Regions from separate parts of the Streptomyces sp. NPDC026246 genome, predicted to be linked through region 1. Evidence: riboswitches for the same ligand, from Rfam matches in the RefSeq annotation. Region 1 holds a riboswitch; each other region holds the start of a gene.
What was found. Region 1 has a riboswitch for cyclic di-AMP ahead of ACZ4M5_RS28305 (M23 family metallopeptidase). Riboswitches for the same ligand answer to the same signal wherever they lie in the genome.
Positions count from the first base shown of each region.

Region 1 (7,549 bases):
AGGCCGTGCTCGCGGTCGGTGAGGTCCTTGACGTCGGCGACGCCCTGGAGCTTCTTCGAGCCGACCAGGTCCTTGATCTTGGCGATGACCTTCTCGGGGCCGACCGCGAAGGGCAGCTCGGTGACGATCAGGCCCTTGCGGCGGGCCGTCACCTGCTCCACCGTCACGGTCGCGCGGATCTTGAACGTGCCCCGGCCGCTCTCGTAGGCGTCGCGGATGCCGGACAGGCCGACGATGCGGCCGCCGGTGGGCAGGTCCGGGCCCGGGACGTGCTTCATCAGGGCGTCGAGATCCGCGTTCGGGTGCCTGATCAGGTGGCGGGCCGCGGCGATGACCTCGCGCAGGTTGTGCGGCGGCATGTTCGTCGCCATGCCGACCGCGATGCCCGAGGCGCCGTTGACCAGCAGGTTCGGGAAGGCGGCGGGCAGCGCGGCCGGTTCCTGCTCCTGGCCGTCGTAGTTCGGGTTGAAGTCGACGGTGTCCTCGTCGATCGACTCCGTCATCAGGCTCGTCGCCTCGGCCATGCGGCACTCGGTGTACCGCATGGCGGCCGGCGGGTCGTCGTTGCCCAGGGAGCCGAAGTTGCCGTGGCCGTCCACCAGGGGGACGCGCATGGAGAACGGCTGGGCCATGCGCACCAGGGCGTCGTAGATCGACGCGTCGCCGTGCGGGTGCAGCTTGCCCATCACCTCGCCGACGACGCGGGCGCACTTGACGTACCCCCGCTCGGGACGCAGGCCCATCTCGCTCATCTGGTACACGATGCGCCGGTGCACCGGCTTGAGACCGTCGCGGGCGTCCGGCAGGGCGCGGGAGTAGATGACCGAGTACGCGTACTCGAGGAAGGAGCCCTGCATCTCGTCGACGACGTCGATGTCGAGGATCCGCTCCTCGTACGAGTCGTCGGGCGGCGGGGTCTTCGTGCTGCGGCGGGCCATCGCTGCCGGCTCCTTGCTGCTGCGATCCAGATCTGACGCGGACCATTGTGGACCGCCGCACTGACAAGCGGGACCAGGCCCCGGGGCAAGCGGCGCCCGCGCCCCCGGAAGGAGGCCGGCACCGGGAACTTCACCAGGGCTTCGCGCGCTTGCATACAGTGGCAGGACCGGCACGAATCCGCGGTTGTGAAGACCGCTCCGCGATCGAAGGGACGTACATGCCCATGGGTCACACGGCCACAGCCCAGGCAGGCTCCGGAGGCCTGACAGCAACCGAGCACCGCCTGGCCAACGGCTTGCGCGTGGTGCTCTCCGAGGACCACCTGACCCCCGTCGCGGCGGTGTGCCTCTGGTACGACGTCGGCTCGCGCCACGAAGTCAAGGGGCGTACGGGCCTGGCTCACCTATTCGAGCACTTGATGTTCCAGGGATCCGCCCAGGTCAAGGGCAACGGCCACTTCGAACTGGTCCAGGGCGCGGGCGGCTCGCTGAACGGCACCACCAGCTTCGAGCGGACCAACTACTTCGAGACCATGCCCACCCACCAGCTGGAGCTCGCCCTCTGGCTGGAGGCCGACCGCATGGGCTCCCTGCTGGCCGCCCTCGACGAGGAGTCGATGGAGAACCAGCGCGACGTCGTCAAGAACGAGCGCCGCCAGCGCTACGACAACGTCCCCTACGGCACCGCCTTCGAGAAGCTCACCGCCCTCGCCTACCCGGAGGGCCACCCCTACCACCACACCCCGATCGGCTCGATGGCCGACCTGGACGCGGCGACCCTGGAGGACGCCCGCGCGTTCTTCCGCACGTACTACGCGCCGAACAACGCCGTGCTCTCCGTGGTCGGTGACATCGACCCCGAGCAGACGCTGGCCTGGGTCGAGAAGTACTTCGGTTCCATCCCCGGCCACGACGGCAAGCCCGCCCCGCGCGACGGCTCCCTGCCGGAGACCATCGGCGAGCAGCTGCGCGAGGTCGTCGAGGAGGAGGTCCCGGCGCGTGCCCTGATGGCTGCCTACCGGCTGCCGCACGACGGCACACGCGCGTGCGACGCCGCCGACCTTGCCCTGACCGTCCTGGGCGGCGGCGAGTCCTCCCGTCTGTACAACCGCCTGGTGCGGCGCGACCGTACGGCCGTCGCGGCCGGGTTCGGCCTGCTGCGGCTGGCCGGGGCGCCCTCCCTGGGCTGGCTGGACGTCAAGACGTCCGGCGACGTGGAGGTGCCGGTCATCGAGGCCGCCATCGACGAGGAGCTCGCCCGGTTCGCCGAGGAGGGCCCCACGGCCGAGGAGATGGAGCGCGCCCAGGCGCAGTTGGAGCGCGAGTGGCTGGACCGCCTCGGCACGGTCGCGGGCCGCGCCGACGAACTGTGCCGGTACGCGGTGCTGTTCGGCGACCCCCAGCTCGCCCTGACCGCCGTCCAGCGCGTGCTGGAGGTCACGGCCGAGGAGGTCCAGGAGGTCGCCAAGGCCCGCCTGCGCCCCGACAACCGCGCGGTGCTCGTCTACGAGCCCGTCGCCGACGAGACCGACGATGCCGGGGACACCGCACCCGCGGCCGGCGACGAGAACGAGGAGGCGGCCAAGTGACCGAGCTCGCCACGATGGACTTCCACCCCCGGCCGCAGGCGGGCGAGGCCAAGCCGTGGGCCTTCCCGGCCCCGGAGCGCGGCACCCTCGGCAACGGCCTGACGGTCCTGCGCTGCCACCGCCCCGGCCAGCAGGTCGTCGCCGTCGAGGTGCTGCTGGACGCGCCCCTGGACGCCGAGCCGGCCGGCCTGGACGGCGTCGCCACGATCATGGCGCGGGCCTTCTCCGAGGGCACGGACAAGCACTCCGCCGAGGAGTTCGCGGCCGAACTGGAGCGCGCGGGCGCCACCCTGGACGCGCACGCCGACCACCCCGGGGTCCGGATCAGCCTGGAGGTCCCGGCCTCCCGGCTCGAGAAGGGGCTCGGTCTGCTGGCCGACGCCCTGAGGGCGCCCGCGTTCGCGGACAGCGAGATCGAGCGGCTGGTCCGTAACCGCCTCGACGAGATCCCGCACGAGCTGGCCAACCCCTCGCGCCGGGCCGCCAAGGAGCTGTCCCGGCAGCTGTTCCCGGCCGACTCGCGCATGTCACGGCCCCGGCAGGGCAGCGAGGAGACGGTCGCCGCGATCGACTCCGCCGCCGTGCGCGGCTTCTACGAGAAGCACGTCCGGCCCGCCACGGCCACCGCCGTCGTCGTCGGCGACCTCACCGGCATCGACCTCGACGCCCTGCTCGGTGACACGGTGGGCGCCTGGACCGGCTCCCGGGCCGAGCCGCGTCCGGTGCCGCCGGTCACCGCCGACGACACGGGCCGGGTCGTCATCGTGCACCGCCCGGGCGCCGTCCAGACGCAGCTGCTCATCGGCCGCACCGGCCCGGACCGGCACGACCGCGTCTGGCCCGCCCAGGTGCTCGGCACGTACTGCCTCGGCGGCACCCTGACGTCCCGTCTGGACCGCGTGCTGCGCGAGGAGAAGGGCTACACCTACGGGGTGCGGGCGTTCGCCCAGGTCCTGCGGTCCGCCCCGGAGGGCACCGGCGCCTCGATGCTCGCCATCAGCGGTTCCGTGGACACGCCCAACACCGGCCCCGCCCTGCAGGACCTGTGGGCCGTGCTGCGCACCCTGGCCGCCGAGGGGCTGACCGACGCCGAGCGGGACGTCGCCGTGCAGAACCTGGTCGGCGTCGCGCCGCTGAAGTACGAGACGGCGGCGGCCGTCGCCTCCACGCTGGCCGACCAGGTCGAGCAGCACCTGCCCGACGACTACCAGGCCGCGCTGTACCGGCAGCTCGCCGCGACCGGCACCGTGGAGGCCACCGCGGCGGTCGTCAGCGCCTTCCCCGTGGACCGCCTGGTGACCGTCCTCGTCGGTGACGCGACGCAGATCAAGGCGCCCGTCGAGGCCCTCGGCATCGGCGAAGTCTCGGTCGTCACCGCGGAGTAGGCCACACGCGCGCGGGAGCCCTGGTTGTCATCGAAGGCACCAGGGCTCCCTTATGCCCGAATTGATACGGAGGTGGCCTGTCTGCCCTGTGGGATGCGCTACAAAAGGCGGGTTTCGTTTGGGAATTGAAAGCGGCGCCGCTTAGCGTCATCCGGGCTGTTCGTCAGGCAGTGCGCCGCACCCGCGGCACCGGACAGTCATCGCCGAGTCCCCGTACGGCGCGAGCCAGGGGAGCCGGGGACCCAACCGCAGTCCCTGGGGTGAATCGGACGCCCGCGCGAGCCGCGAGGGGGTCCGTAGGAGACCTTCCTGCTCCGAACCCGTCAGCTAACCCGGTAGGCGAGAAGGAAGGAAAGGACCAGCCACTTCATGGCGTTCACCCGCGCCACCGGGAAGCACCGTCGTCCCAGCCGCATCCAGCGCGGCACGGCCCGTGCGGCGGGCGTCGCGGCCCTCGCCACGACCGGCGTCATCGGCACCGTGGCCGCTCCGGCCGCCTTCGCCGCCGAGCCGGCACCCGAGCAGACCGGTCTCACCCCCGTCGTCACCATGGGCGACACCGTCGCCGAGCAGATCGACGCCCAGGCCGTCGCGCAGAAGCAGGCGGCCGAGGAGGCCGCCGCGAAGAAGAAGGCCGAGGAGGCCGCGCGCGAGCGGGCCGCCGAGGCGGCCAAGAAGGCCAAGGAAGCCGCCGAGAAGGCGCGCGAGGCCAAGGAACGGGCCGCACGCGAGGCCGAGCGCAAGCGCCTGAACACCTTCGTGTCCCCGATCTCCGGCTCCTACGTGTCCACCAGCTACCAGGCCAGCAGTGGCCTGTGGTCCTCCGGCAGCCACACCGGCGTCGACTTCCACGCCGCGACCGGCACTTCGGTCCACTCCGTCGGCGCGGGAACGGTCGTCGAGGCCGGCTGGGGCGGCGCGTACGGCAACCAGGTCGTGATCAAGATGAACGACGGCACGTACACCCAGTACGGCCACCTGTCGTCCGTCGGTGTCTCGGTCGGCCAGCAGGTCACCCCCGGCCAGCAGATCGGCCTGTCCGGCGCGACCGGCAACGTCACCGGCCCGCACCTGCACTTCGAGGCCCGCACGAGCCCCGAGTACGGCTCCGACATGGACCCCGTCGCCTACCTGCGCTCGCACGGCGTCAACCTCTGACGTCACCCCGAGATTCGTGACAGCCCCGGCCCGCAGGCCGGGGCTTTTCGCGTCCCGGACGGCTCGTCGCCCAAAAACTTCTCCCTGATTTCCGTCCGCCGCCGGAAAGTGCGGCACATTGCAATAGAGTCACGTGCAATGAAGCCGTGGAGCGCGCGTCGGCGTTTTCCCCGGGAATCAGACGGAGGTCGGTCATGCGCATTCCCGCGCACTCGGTGTGCACGGCCATCCGGGACGACATCGTCGCCGGCGTCCACCCGTGCGGGGCCCGGCTCACCGAGGAGCTGCTGGCCCGCCGCTACGGCGTCTCCCGGGTCCCCGTGCGGGAGGCCCTGCGCACGCTGGAGGCCGAGGGCTTCGTGGTGACCAGGCGGCACGCGGGCGCCTGTGTCGCCGAGCCCACCGAGCAGGAGGCCGCCGACCTGCTGCAGATGCGGGTGCTGCTGGAGCCGCTCGGCGCGGCCCGGGCCGCACAGCGCCGCACCGAGGCCCATCTCAAGGTCCTGCGCGGCCTGGTCCGGCTGGGCCGGGAGCGGGCGCGCCAGGGCGGCGGCGAGGACCTGCGCTCCCTGGACGGCTGGTTCCACGAGACGCTGGCGCAGGCCTGCGGGAGCCCCGCGCTGACCGCGGTGCTCACCCAGCTCCGGCACAAGATCGCCTGGATGTACACGGTCGAGGCGCAGCCCGGCCCGGTGGAGTCGTGGAACGAGCACGGCGCGATCGTGGACGCCGTGGCGCGCGGGGACGGCGAGCGCGCGCGGGCCGCCGCGGCCGCGCACGTCGAGCGCGCGACCGCCGCCCACCGCCTGCGGTCCGGCTCGGCCGGGGAGCGCGGGCGGGTGAGGAACTCGCAACATCCCCTCAACACGGCGAGCCCGCGGAATTAACACGCGAGCCGTATACAAAGAGCAGGGAATGCCGGAGGGGTGGAATTTCCCCTTTCCGCTGCCCCCTTTTCCGCTGCCTGTTTTTGGAATGCCGCCCCCATGCGGTGCGCAATTCGTCCGCGCGGACGAAAACATGGCCGGACATGCGAAGGGCCCGCCCGGTCGACACCGGACAGGCCCCGCACGCACCTGAGAGGCGCTCTCACATCAGACGGTCTCGGGCAGTTCCTCGAGACCGTCGGCGACCAGCTTGGCCAGCCGGTCCAGGGCGGCGTCCGCGCCCTCGGCGTCGGAGGCGAGGACGATCTCCTCGCCGCCCTGGGCGCCCAGGCCCAGGACGGCCAGCATCGAGGCCGCGTTGACGGGGTTGCCGTCAGCCTTGGCGATCGTCACCGGGACGCCTGTGGCCGTGGCGGCTCGGACGAAGATGGAGGCGGGGCGGGCGTGGAGACCCTCGGCCCAGCCGACGTTGACGCGGCGCTCAGCCATGTGTTGCTGCCCTTCGGTGTTCAGGGTTGTCTAGACCAGTTTCCCATACGTGAAGCCCACCGGGAGCGGTCCTGTCGTTCCACCGCCCCGGGGCGGAGATCAGATCGCGGCCTCGACCCGACCGGCGCCCCCACAGACTGCCCCGCGCCGCTGTCGGACGCGAGCCGTACTCTGGGGCCCATGCAGACCTCGCCGGACCGGCACGAGTATCCCGCCCACTGGGAGGCCGACGTGGTGCTGCGCGACGGTGGCACCGCACGCATCCGGCCCATCACCGTCGATGACGCCGATCGCCTCGTCAGCTTCTACGAGCAGGTCTCCGACGAGTCCAAGTACTACCGCTTCTTCGCGCCGTACCCTCGCCTGTCCGCCAAGGACGTCCACCGCTTCACGCACCACGACTTTGTGGACCGGGTGGGACTCGCGGCCACGGTCGGCGGCGAGTTCATCGCCACCGTACGCTACGACCGGATCGGCGCCGACGGAACGCCCGCGTCCGCCCCAGCCGACGAGGCCGAGGTCGCCTTCCTCGTGCAGGACGCACACCAGGGCCGCGGGGTCGCCTCCGCCCTGCTCGAGCACATCGCCGCGGTCGCCCGCGAGCGCGGCATCCGCCGGTTCGCCGCCGAGGTGCTGCCCGCGAACAACAAGATGATCAAGGTGTTCACGGACGCCGGGTACACCCAGAAGCGCAGCTTCGAGGACGGCGTGGTCCGTCTGGAGTTCGACCTCGAACCCACCGACCGCTCGCTGGCCGTGCAGTACGCGCGCGAGCACCGAGCGGAGGCCCGCTCCGTGCAGCGACTGCTGGCGCCCGGCTCGGTCGCCGTCATCGGCGCGGGACGCACCCCCGGCGGCGTGGGACGCAGCGTCCTCGGCAACATCCGCGACGCCGGTTACACCGGCCGCCTGTACGCCGTGAACAGGGCCCTGCCCCAGGAGCAGAAGGAACTCGACGGGGTGCCCGCCCACCGGTCGGTGCGCGACATCGACGGCCCCGTCGACCTCGCGGTCGTCGCCGTGCCCGCCGAGCACGTGCCCGAGGTCGTCGCCGAGTGCGGCGAACACGGGGTGCAGGGACTGGTCGTGGTGTCCGCCGGCTA
Region 1 is NZ_JBVHPJ010000013.1:122,033-129,581, reverse strand. It holds gene ACZ4M5_RS28320 (DNA gyrase/topoisomerase IV subunit A) at 1-938, opposite strand, end outside; gene ACZ4M5_RS28315 (M16 family metallopeptidase) at 1,157-2,527, shown strand; gene ACZ4M5_RS28310 (M16 family metallopeptidase) at 2,524-3,912, shown strand; cyclic di-AMP (ydaO/yuaA leader) riboswitch at 4,104-4,268, shown strand; gene ACZ4M5_RS28305 (M23 family metallopeptidase) at 4,282-5,070, shown strand; gene ACZ4M5_RS28300 (GntR family transcriptional regulator) at 5,265-5,957, shown strand; gene ACZ4M5_RS28295 (HPr family phosphocarrier protein) at 6,165-6,446, opposite strand; gene ACZ4M5_RS28290 (bifunctional acetate--CoA ligase family protein/GNAT family N-acetyltransferase) at 6,627-7,549, shown strand, end outside.

Region 2 (7,549 bases), on a different contig from region 1:
GCGGCCTGCGCGTCCGGCGGCGGCCCGCACAGGGGAGACGGGCCGCCGCCGGACTTTCTCGGCGGTGGTGTCCGACTGCCGCCCCTGGCCCGGGCGGCGGTGGGGAGCCGGTCACCTGCTGAAGGACGGTAGAGGTGCGCGTGCGGCCCTCGTGGCGGGTGTGCGGAACTGTCCCCGGAGGACCGGTGGTGACCGTATGCGACCAAGATCCCGCCTCGGCGCCCTTCGCTTCACTCAGCGTGATGACCGAAGCCCGAGATCATGGGCGGGCGGCGGTGATCGGGTGCTATGGGGCGCATATATGCACCACCGGGCCGGTGTCCGGCGGCCGGACGGGCCCTGGTTAGGCTCCGGCCTCATGGACGTACTCATCCACCTCTTCGTCGGCCTGCACATCATCGGCATCGCCTCGCTCCTGGGTGGCTTCCTCACCCAGCTGAAGGCGATGGGCGAGGGTACGGCCCGCTTCACGCCCGCGATGCTGCACGGCGCACTGACCATGCTGGTCACCGGCGTGGCCCTGGTCGGCCTCAACCAGGCCGACGACCAGTCCGTGAACAACATCAAGATCGCCGTGAAGCTGGCGCTCCTGATCGTGATCCTCGGCCTGGTCTACGTGAAGCGCGACGAGGAGCGGGTGGACAAGGGCCTGTTCGGTCTGGTCGGACTGCTCACCACGGCCAACGTCTTCATCGCCGTGCTCTGGACCTGACCCGGGAGGACCGGGCACCGGCCCGGGCCGAGGCGGCCGCCCAGAGGGTGCAGGCGAGCCATGCGGCCACGGCCGCCCACAGCAGCGCCTGGCCGGCGACGTCCAGCCAGGCGACGTCGAGCGCCGCGGCGACCTCCAGGGTGGCCGTCGCCGTCACGGCCCAGCAGAACACGGTCGCCCAGCGCCGCGCGTCGTAGTGGTGCCGCGGCCAGAACAGCTCGGCGACCAGGAGAGCGACGCAGGCGACCGCGGCGAGCACGAGCAGGATGACGGCGGTGTTGCGCAGGGCGTCGCCGTCGTCCTCGTTCCACAGGTAGAGGCGGGAGCTGTCGGCGGACAGCAGCTGCGCCCCGGCCAGCGCGGAGACCGCGAGCGCGCCCTCCGCGAACCAGTGGTCGCCGCGCCCCTCCTCCACCTGCCGGGGCTGGAAGCGGAACAGGGCGAAGCCGTACAGCGCGAGCCCCAGCCACAGCAGCACCAGGGCCGCGTGGGCCGGCCAGGCCAGCGACTCGGCCGCGGCCAAGGCGGCCGCCAGCACGGCGAGGCACTGGGTGGCCACACACCGCAGGAACACCGTCCCCCGCCGGCCCCCGACCTCCACGGCCAGCAGCACCGCCCAGACCAGCGCGGACAGGGCCAGCAGCGCCCAGGCCACGGACCGCAGACCCGCGGCGGTGAAACCGGTGCCGAGGAGGGCGGCGGCCGCCGCGGTGGTGAACACGGCCGGCACCTCCGCCCGCCACGCGCCGCGCGCCCGCTGCAGCAGGCTCACGGCCGCCACCAGCCACGCCCCGCACGCCAGGGCCAGCACGACGCGGGAGAGGGCGGCGTGACCCGCGGAGTCGAGACCGACCGACACGGTGCCGGTCGCCAGCGCATACGTCGCCCACCAGGTGGCAAACGGGGAGGGACCGGACATGGTGCCGATGCTAGAGAGCAACGCGCGCCGGAGGTGAGGGGCACGCGCGCGTGCCCCTCAAAAACGTCCGCGTCCGCTCAGGCGGGCCGCACCACGCTGTGGATCGCCGACTCGCCGTCGTAGTAGACCGACTCCTCGCGCACGTACGTGCCCGGCTTCGGCGCGTGGATCATCATGCCGTTGCCGATGTACAGCCCGACGTGCGTGACGTCGTCGTAGAAGAAGACCAGGTCGCCCGGCCGGGCCTGCGACATCGGAACGGTGGTGCCGGCGTCGACCTGGTCGTAGGTCGTGCGCGGGAGGGTGACGCCGGCGGCCTTCCAGGCGGCCTGGGTGAGGCCGGAGCAGTCGTAGGAGCCGGGACCGACGGCGCCCCAGACGTACGGCTTGCCGATCTGGGCGCGCGCGAACGCCAGGGCCTTGTCCGCCTTGGTGGCGTACGAGGAGTCCACCGGGGCCGGCGCGGAGGGCGAGCCGGAGTCCGGCGACGGTGAGCCGCTCTCCTGCCGCGGGGCCTCCTCGCGCTGCGCCTGCTCCTGCGCGGCCTGCTGCCGGGCCAGCTCGGCGGCCCGGCGGGCGGCTTCCCGCTGCTTCTCCTGCTCGATCGCCGCGAGCCGCGCCTTCTCCGCGGCGGTCAGCCTCGACATCAGCTCGCGGGCGTCGGCCAGCTTGCGCTGGACGGCCGCCTTGGCCGCCTTCAGGTCGCCCTGCGCGTCCGTGAGGTTCTCGAGGCTCTCGGTGGCCTCACGGCGCTTCGTCATCGTCTCGGACTGCTGTGTGACGAAGTCGTCGACCGCTTCCTTCTGGCGGCCGGTCATCCGGTCCATCAGCTGGGTCTGGTCGAAGTAGTCCTGCGGGGTGTCGGCGAGCAGGAACGTCGCCGTCTCCGGCGCGGCCGCCCCCGTGCGGTACTGGGCGGAGGCGTAGGAACCGAGCTTGTCGCGCGCCTCGTTGAGCTTCTCGGCGCGCTGCGCGACGTCGTCGAGGAGGGTGTCGACGCGCTTGCGCTGCTTCGCCGTCCTCTCCTTGGCGCCGTTGTACTTGTCGGTCGCCGACTCGGCCTGGCGGTACAGGTCGTCGACCTTCTTCTCGACTTCTTCGAGGCTGGGCTTGTCGTCGGCCTCGGGGGCGGCGTTGGCCGACTGGGACAGCAGGGCCACCGAGGTGAGGGCCGCCGTTGCCAGGGCGGGGGTCCGTATGCCTGCCACGCGCGAACCGGTGGGACGCGACTTGCGGTGCGACGCCAAGGGAGGCGACTCCTTCCATCGTCCGCCTACCGGGTTAGCTGTCGGGTTCGGGCGGGTGGTTCGGAAGGGTTGCCCTACGGCCTTCTCCGGATACGGAGGCGGGCCGATTCACCCCGGGGTTCTCGGTTGGGTCCCCGGCTCCGGCTGCCGCTGCGGCACACCGGACTCGGCGGAGGCCGCGCGGCCCGGCGACGTTCGCCGGAGAGGGTCGTGCGGCCTGATCGCACGGTAGCCAACTCGTGTGGTCCCTGTGAAGGTTGATGGGTGATATGCCCGATACATTTTCGTGACCTTTCCCGGGAGCATCGCTCGGAGTGAACGATCCCGGCGGCTTGGTCGTGACTTGCCCTGAATTGTTATGGACATAGCGGACCGTGATCACGCGGTACTGGAGGGTGACAACGCGCCAGGAGTCGGCGGTCCGGCCGGTGTGCGGGGCGATGTTCCCGGGGTGGCGGCGGGCTGTCAGTGGGGCGCCCTAGACTCGGAGAGCGATGAGCAGCCTCTTTGACGACAACTTCCTGGCGAGCCTCCAGGCCCAGCGGGGCCCCGCGGACGAGCCCCCGCCGCCCCCCGAGGACGATCACGCTCCGGAGCCGCTTCCGGACGATCTGTTCGGCGGGAAGTTCGACGTGCCGCCGGACCGCGACACCCACTACCGGGACGGCGCGCCCCGCCCGGTGATCGACGCCGCCGCACTGCTGGAAGGGCTCAACGACAACCAGCGGGCCGCCGTCGTCCACTCCGGCTCCCCGCTGCTCATCGTCGCCGGCGCCGGGTCCGGCAAGACCCGCGTGCTCACCCACCGCATCGCCCACCTGCTGGCCGAGCGGCACGTGCACCCGGGCCAGATCCTCGCCATCACCTTCACCAACAAGGCCGCCGGCGAGATGAAGGAGCGCGTCGAGCAGCTCGTCGGCCCGCGGGCGAACGCGATGTGGGTCATGACCTTCCACAGCGCGTGCGTGCGCATCCTGCGCCGCGAGTCCAAGAAGCTCGGCTTCACCTCGTCGTTCTCGATCTACGACGCCGCCGACTCCAAGCGGCTCATGGCGCTGGTCTGCCGAGACCTGGACCTGGACCCCAAGCGCTACCCGCCGAAGTCCTTCAGCGCCAAGATCAGCAACCTGAAGAACGAGCTGATCGACGAGGAGGACTTCGCCGCCCAGGCGACCGACGGTTTCGAGAAGACCCTCGCCCAGGCCTACGCGATGTACCAGTCGCGGCTGCGCGAGGCGAACGCCCTCGACTTCGACGACCTGATCATGACGACGGTCAACCTGCTGCGCGCCTTCCCGGACGTCGCCGAGCACTACCGCCGCCGCTTCCGCCATGTCCTGGTCGACGAGTACCAGGACACCAACCACGCCCAGTACGCCCTGGTCCGCGAGCTGGTCGGCACCTCCGAGCACCCCGTCGACGTGCCGCCCGAGGCCGAGGTGCCGCCCGCCGAGCTGTGCGTGGTGGGCGACGCCGACCAGTCGATCTACGCCTTCCGCGGCGCGACGATCCGCAACATCCTCCAGTTCGAGGAGGACTACCCGGACGCGACGACGATCCTGCTCGAGCAGAACTACCGCTCCACGCAGACCATCCTGTCGGCGGCCAACGCCGTCATCGAGCGCAACGAGTCCCGCCGCCCCAAGAACCTGTGGACCAACGCGGGCACCGGTGCGCGGATCACCGGCTACGTCGCCGACACCGAGCACGACGAGGCGCAGTTCGTCGCCGAGGAGATAGACCGCCTCACCGACGCCGGCGAGGCCAAGGCGGGCGACGTCGCGGTCTTCTACCGCACCAACGCCCAGTCCCGTGTCTTCGAAGAGGTCTTCATCCGCGTCGGCCTGCCCTACAAGGTCGTCGGCGGCGTGCGCTTCTACGAGCGCAAGGAGGTCCGGGACGTCCTGGCCTACCTGCGCGTGCTGTCCAACCCCGAGGACTCGGTGCCGCTGCGCCGGATCCTCAACGTCCCCAAGCGGGGCATCGGCGACCGCGCCGAGGCGATGATCGACGCCCTGGCCCAGCGCGAGAAGATCAGCTTCCCGCAGGCGCTCAAGCGCGTCGACGAGGCGTACGGCATGGCCGCGCGCTCCACCAACGCCGTCAAGCGGTTCAACACGCTGATGGAGGACCTCCGCACGATCGTCGAGTCCGGCGCCGGACCGGCCACCGTCCTGGAGGCCGTGCTGGAGCGCACCGGCTACCTGGCCGAGCTCCAGGCGTCCACCGACCCCCAGGACGAGACCCGGATCGAGAACCTCCAGGAACTCGCCGCCGTCGCCATGGAGTTCGAGCAGGAACGCGGCGAGGACGCGGAGACCGGCGGCACCCTGTCCGACTTCCTCGAACAGGTCGCGCTGGTCGCCGACTCCGACCAGATCCCCGACGAGGAGGACGGCGACGGCGTCATCACGCTGATGACCCTGCACACCGCCAAGGGCCTGGAGTTCCCGGTCGTCTTCCTCACCGGCATGGAGGACGGCGTCTTCCCGCACATGCGTGCCCTGGGGGAGAACAAGGAACTGGAGGAGGAACGCCGCCTGGCCTACGTCGGGATCACGCGCGCCCGCGAGCGGCTGTATCTGACGCGGTCCACCCTGCGCAGCGCCTGGGGCCAGCCGTCGTACAACCCGCCGTCCCGGTTCCTGGAGGAGATCCCGCCGGCCCACGTTGAGTGGAAGCGCACGGGTTCGACCGTGCCCGCGTCCTCCGGGCCGGTCTCCGCGGTCGCGGCCTCCCTGTCCTCGTCCCGCTCGCGCTCCTCGGCGTCCGGTGCCTCCGGCTTCGCCACGCGCCGCACCGCCGAGAAGCCGGTGGTGGCGCTGACCGTCGGGGACCGGGTCACCCACGACCAGTTCGGGCTCGGCACGGTCGTCGCGGTCAAGGGAACGGGCGCGAACGCCGAGGCGACGATCGACTTCGGCGACACCAAGCCCAAGCGGCTGCTGCTGCGCTACGCGCCGGTGGAGAAGCTCTGACCCGCTGAGAGGAGGCTCCCGTTCGCACGCCGCGGGCGGGGGCCGGGGGCCGGGAGGGACCGCCGGAGCGTCCCCGACCGCCGTGGGATCAGGCCGGGTTGATGCCGTGGCTGCGCAGCCACGGGAGCGGGTCGATCGCGGAGCCGCCGCCCGGGCGCACCTCGAAGTGCAGGTGCGGACCGGTGGAGTTGCCGGAGTTGCCGGAGCGGGCGATCGGGTCGCCGGCCTTCACGGCCGTGCCGGAGGGGACGGTGTAGGTGGAGAGGTGGCAGTACCACGTCTCCGTGCCGTCCTTCGCGGTCACGATCATCATGTTGCCGTAGGCGCTGTTCCACTGCGTGCGCACGGTGCCGTCGGTCGCGGCCATCACGGTCGTGCCGTACGCGACGGGGAAGTCGATGCCCGTGTGCAGGGACATCCAGTTGATGCCCGACTGGCCGTAGTAGGCGCTCAGTCCGTGCTGCGAGACCGGCAGGGCGAACTTGGGGCGCAGCCGCTCCTTGCGGGCCGCCTCCTCGGCCGCCCGCTTCTTCTCGGCGACCTGCTGGGCCTTGAGGTCGATGCGCTCCTGCGTGCGGCTGGCCCGGTCGGCGAAGTCGTCGGCGCCGGCGGCGAGGCTCTGCAACTGCGTGTCGAGCTTGTTGTTGGCGGCGGCCGGCTTCACCGGCTGCACGTCCGCGGCCGTCGTGTGCGCCTCGGCCGTGCTGTCCTCGGTGAAGCTGCCCACCGATGCGGCCGCGATCCCCGCGACCCCCATCACGCACGCCGACGGCACCGCGACGGTCAGCAGCGCCGAACGCTTCGGCGGCGTACGGCGGCGGGAACGGGACCCGGCACGCGCGGCCGCCCGGGAACCGGGGGGCGTGACCTCTTCCTGGCCGTCCAGGAGCGGGCCGACGGCGGGCAGTTCACCGGTGGAGGCCATCTCGCCGCCGTCGGCGGCGGGCCCGTGTCCGGCGGGGTCGTCGTAGCCGACGTGCTCGAACGTCGCCGTCTCGAGCTGGTCGAACGGCACCGGCTCGGACGGGTCGAACTGCACCGGCTCGTGCTGCTCGAACTGCGTCGGCTCGTGCTGCTCGAAGGTTTCGGCAGGCTGCTCGTGGCCGTCGCCGGCCGGGGCCGAACCGTCCGAGTTCCACTGCGTGGCGTCGTAGGCGCCGGTGTCGAAAGTCTGCGTGCCCCAGTCCCACTGCTGGGTGTGGCCGCCCGCGTTGCCCGACTGGTCCGGCTGGAGCCAGGCGCCGCTGTCCCACTGGCCGGTGGTGTCCGGGGCCGGGGACGGCGACGGGATGCCCGCCACCGGCTGCTGCCCGGTCTCCCAGGAGGTCGTGTCGTAGACGCCGGTGTCGTAGGCGGCGTGGTGCTGGGCCGCGTAGGCGTCATAGTTCGCGTTGCCGGGGGTACCCGTGGACCACTGACCGGAGTCGTACGCACCCGTGCCGTGGCCGGTGCCCGGCATGTCGCCGAAGAGGGGGTCCGTGGCGAAGCTCGAAGTGGCGTGAGCGGAGGCGTCGAGCCCCGCGCCGTCGCCGGGGTGAAAACCGGTGGCGGGGTGGTCGCCGTACGTGGTGAAGTCGCCGTACGGGGCTTCCTGGGTGCCGTACGACGCGTAGTGCGCCGAGTCGGCGTCGGAAGCCGGAGCCGGGGCCATGGTCCCCGACGGGTGACGGTCGTTCACCAACTTCTCTTTCGC
Region 2 is NZ_JBVHPJ010000003.1:152,223-159,771, forward strand. It holds gene ACZ4M5_RS08875 (hypothetical protein) at 359-712, shown strand; gene ACZ4M5_RS08880 (SLAC1 family transporter) at 690-1,631, opposite strand; gene ACZ4M5_RS08885 (C40 family peptidase) at 1,709-2,878, opposite strand; cyclic di-AMP (ydaO/yuaA leader) riboswitch at 2,887-3,060, opposite strand; gene pcrA (DNA helicase PcrA) at 3,373-5,856, shown strand; gene ACZ4M5_RS08895 (M23 family metallopeptidase) at 5,945-7,534, opposite strand.
Region 2: it holds a riboswitch for cyclic di-AMP, as region 1 does, so the genes downstream of both, ACZ4M5_RS08885 (C40 family peptidase) here and ACZ4M5_RS28305 (M23 family metallopeptidase) in region 1, are expected to answer to the same signal.

Region 3 (7,549 bases), on a different contig from region 1:
GCAGGGTGTGCGTGCCGGAGGCCAGTTCGGTGAGCTTGGCGGTCGGGTCGGCGGAGGAACCGTCGCCGCCGCCCGCGGCGCCGGAGAGCAGACCGGACTCCAGGCCGCCGAGGTTCGGCAGACCGAGGTCCGTGGTGATCTTCACCGTGCCGGACAGCTGCTCGACGTCCGACTTCGCGATCTTCTCGACGAGCTGCTGGGCGGTGATGTCCGGCAGGTCGGGGTCGCCGGAGTCGGCGAGCGCCGGGACCAGGCCGATCGTCGCGGCCGCCACCCCGATCACCGTGACCGGGACGACGTAGCGAGCGGCCTTGCGCCGCCGGGACTGCCGCTCGTCGGCCTCCCCGCCGGTCGTGCTGTCGTCGGATGCGTACGGTGCCATGTGTGCCCTACCTCCGTGGTCGGCGGCGGCCGTCCGTGTCGTCCACGCACTCGTCCGTGAGCCGCCATTCTCACCCGAACAGGTGAGGAGTGGTGTCTTCCGTGGTTTCCATCTGACCAAATCGGCCGGGCGGATACGTCAGACCGCGGGCTCAACTCCGCGTACTGCTGGGGTATGACACGCGGGGGCGGCTTCTCCCCCGACCCGTAGGGGTCCGGGGAGGGGCGGGGTCAGCCGGCGCGGTGCACCACGGCGTCGCACAGCTCCAGCAGCGCCGTCTTCGCGGCGCAGTCGCGCAGCGGTGCCAGTGCCGAGCGGGCGTCCTGGGCGTAGCGGACGGTGTCCTGGCGGGCCTGCTCCAGCGCCGGGTGGGCGCGCAGCCGCCGCAGGGCCTCGGCGTGCCGGGCGTCGTCGGTGAGGTCGGAGTCGAGCAGCTCGCACAGGGCGACGTCCTCGGCGAGGCCGAGCCGGGCGGCCCGCTCGCGCAGCCGGAGCACCGGCAGGGTGGGGATGCCCTCGCGCAGGTCGGTGCCGGGGGTCTTGCCGGACTCGTGGGAGTCGGAGGCGATGTCCAGGACGTCGTCCGCGAGCTGGAAGGCGACGCCGAGCCGCTCGCCGTACTGGGTGAGCACGTGCACGACCGTCTCGTCGGCGCCGGACATCATCGCGCCGAAGCGGCAGGACACGGCGACCAGCGAGCCGGTCTTGCCGCCCAGCACGTCGAGGTAGTGCTCGACGGGGTCGCGGCCGTCCTGCGGTCCGGCGGTCTCCAGGATCTGCCCGGTCACCAGCCGTTCGAACGCCTCGGCCTGCACCCGCACGGCCTCCGGGCCGAGGTCGGCCAGGATGTGCGAGGCGCGGGCGAAGAGGAAGTCGCCGGTGAGGACCGCGACGGAGTTGCCCCAGCGGGTGTTCGCGCTCTCCACGCCGCGGCGCACGGCGGCCTCGTCCATCACGTCGTCGTGGTACAGCGTGGCGAGGTGGGTGAGTTCCACGACGACGGCCGAGGGCACGATGCCCGGCGCGTACCGGTCGCCGAACTGGGCGGCGAGCATCACCAGCAGCGGCCTGAACCGCTTGCCGCCGGCGCGCACCAGGTGCTGGGCGGCCTCCGTGATGAAGGGCACCTCGCTCTTGGTGGCCTCGAGCAAGCCTTCCTCGACAGCCGTCAGTCCGGCCTGGACGTCGGCTTCCAGAGCCTGGTCCCGCACGCTCAGCCCGAACGGCCCGACGTCGGTCACGAGGGGTCTCCTGTCTGCTGGTGTCTGGCGGTGCTACGCGCATTGTCGATAGGTCGCTGCCCTCACTCGAGTCAGCGTATCCGGTCACGTTTCGATCACCGCCAGCGCCCATGGTTACAGGCCGGGCGGTATCCGATCAGGACCGCAATGTTTTCGATCAGGTCATAAGAGCAGACATTTATCGACTTACCGGGAGGTAGCACCCTATGCCCGATTTGCCGACATAGGGAAGCGAATCCCAGTTGTGCACATTGCTCTCGGAGTCGTGATCAGTGAGTTGAATCACGCCCACCCTTTCACGACGGCACCCGGAACGCGGCCCCTACACCCTTCCCCCTCAAGCGAGTTGAGCCTTGGCGAAAGCAAAGGATCAAGCTGCCCCATACCGGTCCACCAAGGTCAACAAGCGCCATATGTGACTCCCGTGCTTGTTCCCGACATGTGCTCTCGCATACGTTCCCGCCCTGTCCGGCGGACGCCGAATCCTGCCACCGTCCGGGCACCCATCCACCGATCACTCACGCAGGGCAGGAGCGGGGGACCCAGGTAAGTCGCCGGTCCGCACAGCGGAACGGCTCGGGGTGAAGCCGCGCACGGCACACGGTGCCGTACGCGGCCGGGCACCTCCCGGCCCGAACCCGACAGCTCACCTCGCAGGCGCCGGAGAGGAACATCGCCATGCCCGGACGAGGCACGCACCGTCGCCCCCGTAAGAACCCGATCACCCGTGGTGTCGTCGCAGCCGGCACCGGCGGGGCGGCCCTGGCCCTCCCGCTCCTCGGCGCGGTGAACGCCGTCGCCGCCGAGCCGCAGAGCGCGCCCGCCGCGCACGTCCTGCCGCAGGCCGCCCAGCCCGCGAAGTCGCTCACGTACACCGTGACCAAGGGCGACACGCTCTACCGCATCGCGGACACGTATGACGTCTCGGGCGGCTGGAAGCAGCTGTACAAGGACAACCGCTCCGTCGTCGGCGACAACCCCAAGCTGATCCACCCGGGTCTGAAGCTGAAGGTGAAGGGCGCCGAGGCCGCCGCCCCGGAGAAGAAGGCGACCCAGTCGTCGGCGCCGGCCAAGCCGGCCGCGAAGCCCGCCACCCAGTCGGCCGCGAAGCCCGCCGGCGGTGTCGCCCAGGCCACCCAGGCCGCCACGAAGACCTACGCGGACAACCTGGACGGCTGGATCCGCGAGGCGCTGGACATCATGGCGCAGAAGGGGATCCCGGGCTCCTACGACGGCATCCACCGCAACATCATGCGCGAGTCGTCCGGCAACCCCCTGGCGATCAACAACTGGGACTCGAACGCGGTCGCGGGCACCCCGTCCAAGGGCCTGCTCCAGGTCATCGACCCGACCTTCGCCGCGTACCACGTGGACGGAACCCCCTTCGACCCGTACGACCCGGTCGCCAACATCACGGCGGCCTGCAACTACGCGGCCGACCGCTACGGCTCGATCGACAACGTCAACGGCCCGTACTGAGCCGCCCCGCCCAGCAGTCGCTCGAGGACGACGGCGATGCCGTCGTCCTCGTTCGACGCGGTGACCTCGTCGGCCACCGCCTTCAGCTCGGGATGGGCGTTGGCCATCGCCACCCCGCGGGCGGCCCAGTCGAACATCGGGATGTCGTTGGGCATGTCACCGAAGGCCAGGGTGTCCGCGGGCCGCAGCCCCAGATGCTCGGCGGCCAGCGCCAGCCCCGTCGCCTTGGTCACCCCGCACGGCTGCAACTCCACCGTGCCCGGACCGGACATGGTCACGGTCGCCAGTGAGCCGACCACCGACCGGGCCGTCGCCGCCAGTTCGTCGTCCGACAGGAACGGGTGGCGCAGCAGCACCTTGCTGATCGGCTCCCCCCACAGGTCGTCGCGCCGCTCGACCCGGACGGCCGGCAGGGTCGGGTGCGGCATGAGGTAGCCCGGCTCGATCAGCGTCAGCCCGTCCACGCCGTCCTGGTCGACCGCCGCGTACACCTGCCCCACCTCGGCCTCGATCTTGCCGAGGGCCGTCTCCGCGAGTTCCCGGTCCAGCGTGATGGACCACAGCAGCCGGTCCGCGCCGGCGTCGTACACCTGCGCGCCCTGCCCGCACACCGCGAGCCCCGTGCAGCGCAGGTCGTCCAGGAGCGGCCGCACTCTCGGCGCCGGGCGGCCCGTCACCACGAGGTGCTGGGCACCGGCGTCCGCCACCCGCGCGAGCACGGCGAGGGACCGGTCGGACAGGGTGTCGTCGCCGCGCAGCAACGTCCCGTCCAGATCGGTGGCGATGAGCGAATATGCGAGGGGTGCGGCCATGATCAGAGAATACGGACAGCGGGCCCCTGCGTTTCATCGCGCGACGGACGCCGATTGCCCGGTTGAAGGCCTCTGCACCGATTGGCAACAACATGCTCCGCTACCTACCCGAGGGACCGTCCCGGGCGGTACCTTCCATGTGTCCAGGGGGGACTTGATCGGGGGGTCGGGTTGAGCAGTGGACGCATTCGTGTGGCCGGGCCCGGGGAGCTCGGCGAAGAGGAGCGGGAGTGCTGGCGTGCGCTGCGCGCCGCCTCCCGGGCACCGCGCAACCCCTTCATGGAACCGGAGTTCACCGAGGCCGTCGGCCGGGTGAGGCCGCAGGCCCGCGTCGCCGTGGTGCGTGAAGGGGCGGAGCCGGCCGGCTTCCTGCCGTACGAGCGGGGCCCGTTGGGGCAGGGCCGGGCCATCGGGCTCGGTGTCTCCGACGCCCAGGGCGCCGTCCTGCGGCCGGGTCTGGCACTGGAGACGGGCGAACTGCTGCGGGCCTGCTCGCTGTCGAGTTTCGCCTTCGACAACCTGGAGGCGGAGCAGCGGCTGTTCGTCGGGCACGCGGCCGAGGAACACGCCACGTTCGTCATCGACGTGGAGAAGGGCTACGAGACCTACGAGTCGGTGCTGCGCGGCCAGTCGCCGAAGTTCCTCAAGACGACCCTGGCCAAGGAGCGCCGGCTGGGCCGGCAGACGGGCGAGCTGCGGTTCGTGTTCGACGAACGCGACCCTGCCGCGCTGCGCACGCTCATGGAGTGGAAGTCGGCGCAGTACCGCAGGACCGGCCGCCGGGACCGGTTCGCCCAGGAGTGGATCACCCGGCTCGTCGGGCAGCTGGCCCAAACCCGGGCCGCGCAGTGCAGCGGCACGCTCTCCGTACTGTACGCCGGTGAGCGGCCCGTCGCCGCGCACTTCGGACTGCGTTCGGCCTCGGTCCTGGCCTGCTGGTTCCCGGCGTACGACCCGGAGTTCGCCAAGTTCTCGCCGGGTCTGGTGCTGCATCTGCGCATGGCCGAGGCGGCGGCGGCCGAGGGCATCACCACGCTCGATCTGGGGCGGGGCGCCGCCGAGTACAAGGACGCGCTGAAGACGGGCGAACTGCCCGTGTACGAGGGCGCGGTGCTGCGGCCCGGGGCGGGCGCGGCACTGCACTGGCTGCGCCGTGAGCCGGTACGCCGCGCGCACGGCTTCGTCCGCGCCCGGCCGCGGCTGGCGGCACTGGCGGCGCGGACCTTGAAGGGCGCGGCCCGGCTGCGCCGTACCTGACACGAGTGGGGGGAGGGCGCATGGCCCGTACGGCACGTGCGCGGGAGGAGATACGGCGGTTCCTGGCCATCGGGGCGGTGCAGGTCGCCGAGCTGGACCTCGGCGCCGGGGAGGCGGTGCTCGTCCCGGGTCCGGGCAGCTTGCCCGTGACGTCCGGGGAGGTGTTCGTGCTGGTGCGCAAGGGCGGCCGGCCGGTGGGCACGTTGCTCGGACGGGTTCCCGAGGGGGCGGACCCGAAGGCCGTGCTGGCGGCCCGTGCGGCGGTGGAGTGCGCGGCGGCACCCGGCGAGGAGCCGGAGCGGTCCGGGGAGCCGCCGTTCACGAGCGTCGTCGTGGCCACGCGGGAACGGGCCGGGCAACTGGCCAGGGCACTGGACTCCCTGCTGGCGCAGGACCATCCGCGCTTCGAGATCGTCGTCGTCGACAACGCGCCCGTGACGGACGGGACCCGGGAGCTGATCGAGCGGAAGTACGCCGAACGCGTGCGGTACGTCTGCGAGCCCGTTCCGGGGCTCGCAGCCGCGCACAACGCGGGGCTGGCCGCCGTGGCGGGCGAGGTGGTGGCCTTCACCGACGACGACGTGGTCGCCGACCCGCGCTGGCTGACCGAGCTGACCGCGCCGTTCGCCGCGGACGCCCGGCTCGGCTGCGCCACCGGCCTGATCCTGCCCGCGCGGCTCACCACGCCGGCCCAGGTGCTGCTGGAGAGCCACGGCGGCTTCGCCAAGGGCTTCACCCCCAGGACGTACGACCCGGCGAGGCCCCCGGGCGACGAGCCGCTGTTCCCGTTCACGGCGGGGCGGTTCGGCTCCGGCGCGAACATGGCGTTCCGGACGCGGGTGCTGCGCGAGGTGGGCGGCTTCGACCCGGCCACCGGGGCGGGGACGGCCGCCCGGGGCGGCGACGACCTGTACGGCTTCGTCCGCGTCCTGGCCCAGGGCCACCGGCTGCACTACACGCCGTACGCCCTGGTCTGGCACCACCACCGGGAGACCTGGCGGGACCTGGAGACGCAGGCCTACGGCTACGGGGCCGGGCTCACCGCCTACCTCACGGCGGTCCTGGTGAACCGGCCCGGGCTGCTGCCGGCGTTCCTCGCGCGGCTGCCGCGCGGCCTCGCCCACGCCCGTGCGCTGACGGCCGTCCGCGAGACACACGGCGGCGGCACACCGGGCGACCACGACGTGCGGACCCACCCGTGGCCGCGACGGCTGTCCCGGCTGCAGCGCAGGGGCATGCTCTACGGCCCGCTCGGCTACCTCAGGGCGCGGCGGGTGCTTCGTACGGCGGTGCGGGGGGCGAGATGACAACGGGCGGCGGGGACCGGAGGAGACCGGAGACGCCAGGCGGGGCGGGGGGCGCGGCGTCGGCGGAGCCCGGCCCGCGGGAGGGGACAGGGCACGCGGCGTCGGCGGAGCACGGCTCACGGGCCGGTGGGAGGGCCCGGGGGCGGGACGGGGCGGGTGGCCGTGCGGTCATCCCGGTCTTCCTCTACCACTGCGTGTGCGACGATCCGCCGGACTGGATCGCCGAGTTCACGGTGACGCCGAAGCAGTTCGCCGCGCATCTGGACGCCGTCGTGCGCAGCGGGCGCACGCCCGTCACGATCAGCGCGCTCGCCGACCACCTGGCCGGGCGGGCACCGCTGCCGCCGCGGCCCGTGCTGCTCACCTTCGACGACGGGTTCGCCGACCTGCCCGGCCCCACCGCCGAGGCGCTGGCGCGGCGGGAGTTGCCCGCGACCGCCTATCTGACCACCGGCGCCATCACCCCGGGCGGCCGCAGTCTGCTGCCTCCCGCCGCGATGATGACCCTGGACCGGGCCGTGGAGCTGGAACGTTCCGGCATGGAGATCGGCAGTCACACCGTCACGCACGCCCAGCTCGACACCCTGTCCGCGAAGGACCTGGCCCACGAACTCCGCACGTCCAAGGCGGTGCTGGAGGACGCCCTCGGGCACGAGGTGCGCCACCTCGCCTACCCGCACGGCTACAACAGCCCGCGCGTACGGGCCATGTCGGCCCGGGCGGGCTACGAGACGGCGACCGCCGTCCGGCACGCGCTCAGCTCCGAGCGCGACGAGACCCACCGCATCGCACGGCTCATCGTCCGGCGCACCCACACCCTCGCCGACGTGGAGGGCTGGCTGGCGGGGGCGGGTGCCCGGATCGCCCCGTACCGGGACGGGCCGAGGACGATCGCCTGGCGCTGGTACCGGCGGGCCCGGGCGGCGGTGCGCGGCCCGGAGTTCGCGGGCTGACCGAGGCCGCATCGTGATGTGCGGGTGTACAACCCCGTAGGGGAGCCGGTCGTCTGTAAGGCGCCGGAGGGATGAGCCTCCGGCGCCTTTCCGTACGGAGATCGGGGATCAGGTGGGC
Region 3 is NZ_JBVHPJ010000017.1:12,391-19,939, forward strand. It holds gene ACZ4M5_RS31190 (LolA family protein) at 1-382, opposite strand, end outside; gene ACZ4M5_RS31195 (polyprenyl synthetase family protein) at 613-1,623, opposite strand; cyclic di-AMP (ydaO/yuaA leader) riboswitch at 2,129-2,298, shown strand; gene ACZ4M5_RS31200 (transglycosylase SLT domain-containing protein) at 2,302-3,102, shown strand; gene ACZ4M5_RS31205 (HAD family hydrolase) at 3,066-3,914, opposite strand; gene ACZ4M5_RS31210 (GNAT family N-acetyltransferase) at 4,101-5,171, shown strand; gene ACZ4M5_RS31215 (glycosyltransferase family 2 protein) at 5,192-6,478, shown strand; gene ACZ4M5_RS31220 (polysaccharide deacetylase family protein) at 6,649-7,431, shown strand; gene ACZ4M5_RS31225 (hypothetical protein) at 7,544-7,549, shown strand, end outside.
Region 3: it holds a riboswitch for cyclic di-AMP, as region 1 does, so the genes downstream of both, ACZ4M5_RS31200 (transglycosylase SLT domain-containing protein) here and ACZ4M5_RS28305 (M23 family metallopeptidase) in region 1, are expected to answer to the same signal.

Region 4 (7,549 bases), on a different contig from region 1:
CACGGTCCTCACCGGCATCGGCTTCGGCGTCGCCGCGCTCCGGGGGGACCGCGGCCGGGTCCGCGGCGTGGCGTTCCCGCTCGCCGGGCTGCTGCTGGCGATGGGCATGCACGCGATGTGGAACGGCTCCTCGTCGTTCGGCGAGTACGGCTTCTTCGCCGTGTACGCGGCGTTCATGGTGCCGATCTTCGGTCTGCTGACGTGGCTGGTGATCTGGACCCGGCAGCGGGAGCTGCGGACCGTGCGCGAGGAGCTGCCCGCGTACGCGGTGGCCGGCTGGCTGGACCCGGCGGAGCCGTACGCCCTGGGCTCGATGCGGGCCCGGCGGATCGCCCGCGCCCACGCCCGGCGCCATGCGGGCAGGGGCGCGGCGCGCGAGGTGGCGCGGTACGAGGCATACGCGACGTCCCTCGCGTTCCTCCGCCACCGGGCCCGCCGCGGCCGGGCCGGCGCCGGCTTCACGGTCCGCGAGCTGGAACTGCTCGGCGAGCTGTGGCGGCGCCGGGAGGCGGCCCGCCCGGCCCTGGTCCACGCGGCCCGGATCACCTCCCCGCCGCCTCCGGCCATGGTGCAGCCCTGGCCGGTGCACGGGGTGCACGGCGCGTACGGCCAGGTCCACCAGCCGGCTCCCCACCCGGCGTACAGCCCGTACAACCCCTACCGCTCCTGAGCCGCGCCGCCGCTCCCCCGCGTCCCGTCAGGCGGAGGCCTCGTCGAGCCGGGCGGTCTCCGCGTCCGTCAGGGTCAGCTGCGCCACCCCCACCAGCGCCGGCAGCTGCTCCACCGTCCGCGCGGAGGCGATCGGCGCGACCACGGTCGGGCGGGCGGCGAGCCAGGCCAGGGCCACCGTCGCCACCGGCACCTCGTGCGCCGCGGCGATCTCGTCGAGCGCGTCGAGCACCCGGCGCCCGCGCTCCGTCTCCAGGTGCCTGGCCGCGCCCCCGGCCCGCGCGCTCTCGACGGTCGTACCGGGGCGGTACTTGCCCGTGAGGAAGCCGGACGCGAGCGCGTAGTAGGGCACGGCCGCGAGGCCGCTGCGCTCGGCGAAGTCCTGGAGCCCGCCCTCGTAGGTGTCGCGGGAGACCAGGTTGTAGTGGGGCTGGAGGGCCACGTAGCGGGCCAGTCCCTCGCGGTCGGAGAACTCCAGGGACTCCCGCAGCCGCTCCGCGGAGATGTTGGAGGCGGCGATGTGCCGCACCTTGCCTGCCTTGACGAGCTCGTCGAGGGCGCCGATGATCTCCTCGACGGGCACCTCGGGCCGGTCGTAGTGGGTGTAGTACAGATCGATGTGGTCGGTACCCAGCCGGCGCAGGGAGGCGTCGGCGGCGGCCTTGATGGTGGCGGCGGACAGCCCCTGGAAGTCGAGGTGCTGGCTCACCTTGGTGGCGACGACGACCTCGGAGCGGTTGCCGCGCGCCCGGAGCCACCTGCCGAGGATGGTCTCGGACTCCCCGCCCCGGTTGCCCTCGGCCCACGCCGAGTAGACGTCGGCGGTGTCGACGAAGTTGCCGCCGGCCGCGGTGTAGGCGTCGAGGACGGCGAAGGAACGGTCCTCGTCGGCGGTCCAGCCGAAGACGTTGCCGCCGAGGGCGAGCGGGAAGACCTCGAGGTCGGAGGAGCCGAGCTTGCGCAGATTCGTCGTAGCAGTCATACCCTGGGTCAACGACCGCGCGGAACGGCCCATTCCGCAAGCTGCGCACGACCCCGGGCGAACACCCCGGCCGGCGAAGACCGGCAGCCCTGACGCCGGGGGGTCGTCGTCAGGGCTGCCGGTGCTTCGACGGGCGCGGTGCGTCTACGGGTTGAGTCCCTTGCCCCGCAGCCACGCCATGGGGTCGATGCCGCTCGCGGAACCGCCGGTGTGGACTTCGAGGTGGAGGTGGGCGCCGGTGACGTTGCCGGTGGCGCCGACACGGCCGATGACGTCGCCGGTGCCGACCTTCTGGCCGACGCTGACGCCGATCGACGACTGGTGCGCGTACCAGATCTCGGTGCCGTCGTCGAGGGTGAGGACGGTCTTGTAGCCGTAGGAGCCGTTCCAGCCGGCCTCGGTGATGGTGCCGCTGTGGACCGCCTTGATCGGTGTGCCCGTGGGGGCGGCGAAGTCGAGACCGGTGTGGTAGCCGGAGGACCAGTAGGCGCCGGCCTGGCCGAAGCTGGAGGTGAGGGTGTACGAGGAGGTCGGCAGCGTGTACTGCTTGGCGAGGGCGGCGAGCCGCTCGGCCTCGGCCTTCTTCTCGGCCGCCTCCTCCGCCTTCTTCTTCGCCTCGGCGGCCTTGGCCTTGGCCTCCTTCTCGGCCTTGGCGACGGCCTCCTGGGCCGCCTTCTCGGCGGCGGCCGCGGCCTCCTGGGCGGCCTTGGTGTCGATCTGGTCCTGCTGGTGCTCGACCTGGGCCATGATCCGGGCGCGCAGGGCCTCACCGGCGCCGTCGGCGCCCGGCTCGGCCTCGGCGGTCGTGGTGCCCAGGCTGCTGAGCGGGGTGGCGGAGCCTTCGGGGGTGTCGTCGTCCGAGAGGAGGGAACCCACCGAGGGAAGGTCCGGGACGGAGATCGACACCGGCGGCTTGCCGGTCTGGGCGCTGGCCATGCCGCCCGCGCCGACGGCGGCTATGACACCGACGCCGAGGACGGTGGAGCTGCGGGCGAGTCCTCCGCCGCGCTGCTTGGAGACGCGGTGCCGGCCACGGACGGGGCGGATGGACTCCGCGGTGGGGTTCCACTCCTGGAACGGGCCCTCGTCGGTGCGCTGACGGCCGAAGCCGAAGGTCTCGGGGTCGCGCTGGTCCGCCGCGAACGGGGCAGCGGGGGCAGGCCGGTTGGACGCCACGTGGGCGTGCTCCTTTCCTTCCTTCTCGCCTACCGGGTTAGCTGACGGGTTCGGAGCAGGAAGGTCTCCTACGCGCGTATACCTGCCGTGCTGCCACGGCGGCATCCGCTCGATTCACCCCAAGTGGTGGTTCCCCGGTTCCCTTGCGGGATTCGGCGCGTGCGCACGGAGCCGCCTTCTGTGACGGCTGGGACGACCGCGCTGCGTTATCGAACGTTAATGGATGGCGCGGTGCGTATTCCAGCGCTTCCGCTTGATCATTAACCTTTTTCGCGCGGACCAACCTGCCACGACCGGGGTGAATCGGGCGAGTTGACCGCCTCCCGGACACCGCACGGGACTTGACGGTGTGTCAGTTGTTATGCGCAGCGGGGCGGTTCACTCACCGTGTGTGACGGCCGGTCGACGACCGGAGGGAAACGCACCGAGGGCCGGAACCCTTTCGGATTCCGGCCCTCGGCCTTCAGTAGCGGGGACAGGATTTGAACCTGCGACCTCTGGGTTATGAGCCCAGCGAGCTACCGAGCTGCTCCACCCCGCGTCGTTGTGTTCACCAGTGTACGCCATCCGCGGGACGTCTCGCGCACACCCCGGTCCGGCGCCCCCGGCACCGGCCCCGGCACACCCCGGCCCGGAGCGCCGCGCTCAGGGCAGCAGGTGCCGGTTCGGGGCCTTGGCCCGCTCCTCGTGCTCGGGCAGGAGGACGACCTGCGCTCCCCCGGCGGCCAGGACACCGCTGCCGTCGGCCCCGGATACGAAGGTGTCCGGCTCGCGCCAGGCCGTGACGACCCGCCGCACACCCGCGTCGAGGATCAGCCGGGCGCAGGGCGCCGGGCGGGAGGCACGGCGGGCGCAGGGTTCGAGGCTGCTGTAGACGGTCGCCCCGGCGAGCCTGGGGTCGGCCGGATCGAGCTTGGCCAGGGCCGCCTCCTCGGCGTGAACCACCGGGTCGCCGCCCTCGCGGGAGTGGCCGCGGGCCAGTTCGGTGCCGTCGGCCGCGACCACCACCGCCCCGACGCTGAACGCGGTCGCGGAGGGCGGGCAGTGCTCCGCGAGCTCGCAGGCGGCGGCCAGCCAGCGGTGGTCGGCGGCGACCGGGAGCGGCCCGGTGCCGGGGGCGGTCGGTTCGTAGCGCATCAGGACGACGTCCTCGATCCGGCGGCTGTCGACCAGCCGCAGCCGGCCCGGCGGGTAGCCGCCGGGGCCGAAGAGGCGGGGCGCGTCGGGGTCACCCACGAAGAGCGGGGCGAGGACCAGCTGGATCTCGTCGGCGAGCCCCTGGGTGAGCAGCTGGGTGTGGATCAGGCCGCCGCCCTCGACCATCAGCCGCCGCACGCCCCGCACGTCGTGCAGGTGGGTGAGGAGCCGGCGCCAGTCGAGGGCCGCGCCCAGCGGGACGACGTCGGTGGCGAGGCCGAGGGCGCGGGCGCGCCCGGCGCCCTCGTCGGTGGTGTAGAGGACCTTCTCGCCGCCGGTGTGCCAGAAGTGGGCCTCCGGGTCGAGGTCGCCGGTGCCGCTGACGGTGACCTTGAGGGGGTACTCGGGCCGGCCCGCGGCGGTGCGGGCGGCGCGGCGCTCCGGGGAGTTGACCAGGAGGCGGGGGTTGTCGGCCCGGATCGTGCCCGCGCCGACCAGGATCGCGTCGACGGACGCGCGCACCTCGTCGACGCGGTCGAAGTCGGCCGGGCTCGACAGGAACAGGCGTTCGGGTCCGGTGTCGTCCAGGTAGCCGTCGAGGGAGACGGCGGCGGACAGCAGGACGTACGGGTGAGGCATCGACGCTCCGCGGCTGGTCGGAAAAGCGGGACTGGATGGGCCTGGATGGGACTGGACGGGCTGGCCGGGCTGAGTGGGACGTGGCCAAGTCTTACGCGGTCACCCGGCCGGACGGGGACGGCACCCCCCCGCCGCCGGCCGCACCGGCGGAACCCGGCGCGGGCTGAGCCGCCGTCAGGCCGGTGACGGCCGTGCAACGGTCTGCTTGCCGCTCGGCTCTTCGGGTACAGCCTTTGCAAGAGGGCGACCTCCACAGCACCCGGAGCTTATGGAAAGTGACCGTTTTGTGACCGGATTCGGCGGGCCCGGTGACCACCGGGCCAGGGGGCCGGGCGAGGGCCCGGAAGCCGTCGCCTCGCAGATCGCCGACGCGGTGGACAGCCTGGCGGTCCTGTGGACGGTCGCGGCCCAGGAGGCGTCCCTGCGGCTGTCCCCGCATCAGTTGCGGGCGCTGCGCACGGTGCAGAGGGCACCCGGACTCAACCTCACCGCCCTGGCGGAGCGGCTGGACATCGGCCTGCCCACCGCCAGCCGCCTCTGCGACCGGCTCGCGGCGGCCGGCCTGCTGGAACGGGCCCCGCACCCGGACACCCGCCGCGAGGTCCAGCTCCGGCTCACCACGCACGGCCGCAACGTCCTGAGCGACGTCGCCGGTCGCCGCACCCACGCCCTCACCGTCGCCGTGGCCGCGATGCGGCCTGCCGAACGGGAGGCACTGAGAAGGGGGTTGCGCGCCTTCCTGGCCGCCCAGGACCACGCGCCGCCCCGAGCCGGCGAGCCACCCGCCGGCCCGTGAGGGATCCGAGGGACCGGCCGGTCCCCTCGCCCCGGCCCGGCCTCACGCCCCCGCCCGGTCCGCACGCCCCCGCCCGGCCGTCAAGCCCCGGGCGAGCCCCCCTTCAGCACCGCCACACACGTGTCGTCGCGCACCGGGCGGGCCGCACTGCCCGAGTCGCGCAGCACCACCGCGGCGACCACCGCCGGGTCGCAGGTCAGGAGCACGTCCTCGGGCGTGCTCCAGCGGCTGGGCAGACCGTCGCTGTGCAGCACCAGCAGGCTGTCGTCGTGCCACGGCCCGCTCTGCACGGGGACGTCGGCCGGTGCCTGGGCCCCCACGATGCCGGGCCGGGACAGCAGCGGCCGCCACTCCCCGCCGGTGCGCAGCCGGGCGCCGACGTTGCCGATCCCGGCGAAGTCCAGCCGTCCCGTGGACAGATCGGCCTGCGCCACGGCGACGGCCGCCCCCCGGGTGGGGCGCAGAGCCGGGCCCAGACGCCGCAGGATCTCCGGCGGCGGCAGCTCGGCCAGGCCGCGCAGCGCGGTCACCGCCGCGGTGGAGGCCTCGGCGGCCTTCTCCCCGTGCCCGAGCCCGTCGGCGAGCAGCAGGGTCAGCCGGTCCCCGGCGCGGACACGGGCCCAGGCGTCGCCGGAGTGGGCCGCCCGGCCCAGGGGGACGTTGACACCGCCGGCGCGCGGGGGCGGCGCGGACGTCCCCGGGTGGCGGACGGCGATCTCGTGGTCGATCCGGGCCAGCACGACGGTGCCCCGGCCGACGGCGCTGTGCAGGTCGAAGTCGTTCGCGACCCGGCGGCAGGTGCCGAGCCCCGCGCCCAGGGAGGCCGCGACGGTCGTGGAGTAACCGTCGCGCATCGCGGCGGCCACGTCCGGGATGCCGGGCCCGTGGTCCAGCGAGAGGAGCTGCACACAGGTGCGCGGACCGCCGCCGTCCGTCCGCTCGACGAGGCCGATGAGCACGTGGCCGCCCTCGGCGTGCCGCAGCAGGTTGGTCGCCAGTTCCGTCGCCACCAGCGCGGCGGACGCCGTGCGGTTCGCCGGCAGTCCGGCGCACGCGCTGGCCTCCTCGGCGGCGACCCGGACGTCCCGCACCCGGGTCGAGTCGTCCACGGGCACGTCCCAGACCCTGCTCATCAGGGCTCCGGCCGGGAGGGCGGCACGGCCGTGGCCCAGGCCGTGACGGTGACGGTGGTTCCCTCACCCGGCCGGCTGTCCACCCGGAACTCGTGCACGAGCCGCTTGGCCCCGCTCATGCCCAGGCCCAGCCCGCCGCCGCTGGTGTAGCCGTCGGTCATCGCCAGGTCCAGGTCGCGGATGCCCGGCCCGGTGTCGACGAAGGCCAGCCGCAGCCCCTGCGCCGGCCCGGTGACCAGCGGGGTCATCTCCACATGGCCGCCACCGCCGTGGACGAGGGTGTTGCGGGCCAGTTCACTGGCCGCGGTGACCAGTTTGGTCTGCTGCACCAGACCGAAGCCCAGCTCGGCGGCCGTCTGCCGGACCTGCTGCCGCACCCAGGCCAGATCGGCGTCCGAGCCGATCGGCAGGGTGGCCGGGGCGGCGTGGCGGGAAGCCTGCATCAAGGACTCCCCCCTCCGTCGCGCGGGTCGGCGGCGAGCAGCTCCATGGCGCGCTCGACGTCCAGGGCGGTCCTCAACCCCGGCAGTGTGAGGCCGAGTTCGACGAGGGTGATCGCCACGGCCGGGCGCATCCCGGCCAGGACCGTGCGCGCCGCGAGCAGTTTCGCCGCGGCGGCGATCTCGGCGAGGACCCGGCCCAGGAACGAGTCGACGATCTCCACGCCGGAGATGTCGATGACGACCCCGGTCACTCGGGATCCGGCGATCCGGGCCGCGACGTCGTGCTGCAACTGCTCGGCCATGGCGTCGTGCAACTCGCCCTGGAGCGTGACCAGCAGGACGTCGCCCAGCCGGAGCACCGGCACGGTGAAGGCGTGACCGTGCACCGGCGCGGACAGCGGGGACCCGTCCCCCGCGGGCAGCGTCACCGCGCGCCCGCGTCCGCCGGGTCGGCCGCCCGCAGCGGCGCGATCTCCACGCCCTGCCGGCTGAGCGCGTAGGCCAGCGCGTCCGCCAGGCTCGCGCGGGTGATCACCGTGCCGAGGTCGATGCCCAGGTGGACGATCGTCTGCGC
Region 4 is NZ_JBVHPJ010000011.1:236,663-244,211, reverse strand. It holds gene ACZ4M5_RS26610 (PrsW family intramembrane metalloprotease) at 1-670, shown strand, start outside; gene ACZ4M5_RS26605 (aldo/keto reductase) at 698-1,651, opposite strand; gene ACZ4M5_RS26600 (M23 family metallopeptidase) at 1,796-2,827, opposite strand; cyclic di-AMP (ydaO/yuaA leader) riboswitch at 2,839-2,995, opposite strand; tRNA gene ACZ4M5_RS26595 (tRNA-Met) at 3,295-3,368, opposite strand; gene ACZ4M5_RS26590 (dihydrofolate reductase family protein) at 3,473-4,603, opposite strand; gene ACZ4M5_RS26585 (MarR family winged helix-turn-helix transcriptional regulator) at 4,890-5,399, shown strand; gene ACZ4M5_RS26580 (SpoIIE family protein phosphatase) at 5,480-6,532, opposite strand; gene ACZ4M5_RS26575 (anti-sigma regulatory factor) at 6,532-6,975, opposite strand; gene ACZ4M5_RS26570 (STAS domain-containing protein) at 6,975-7,397, opposite strand; gene ACZ4M5_RS26565 (STAS domain-containing protein) at 7,400-7,549, opposite strand, start outside.
Region 4: it holds a riboswitch for cyclic di-AMP, as region 1 does, so the genes downstream of both, ACZ4M5_RS26600 (M23 family metallopeptidase) here and ACZ4M5_RS28305 (M23 family metallopeptidase) in region 1, are expected to answer to the same signal.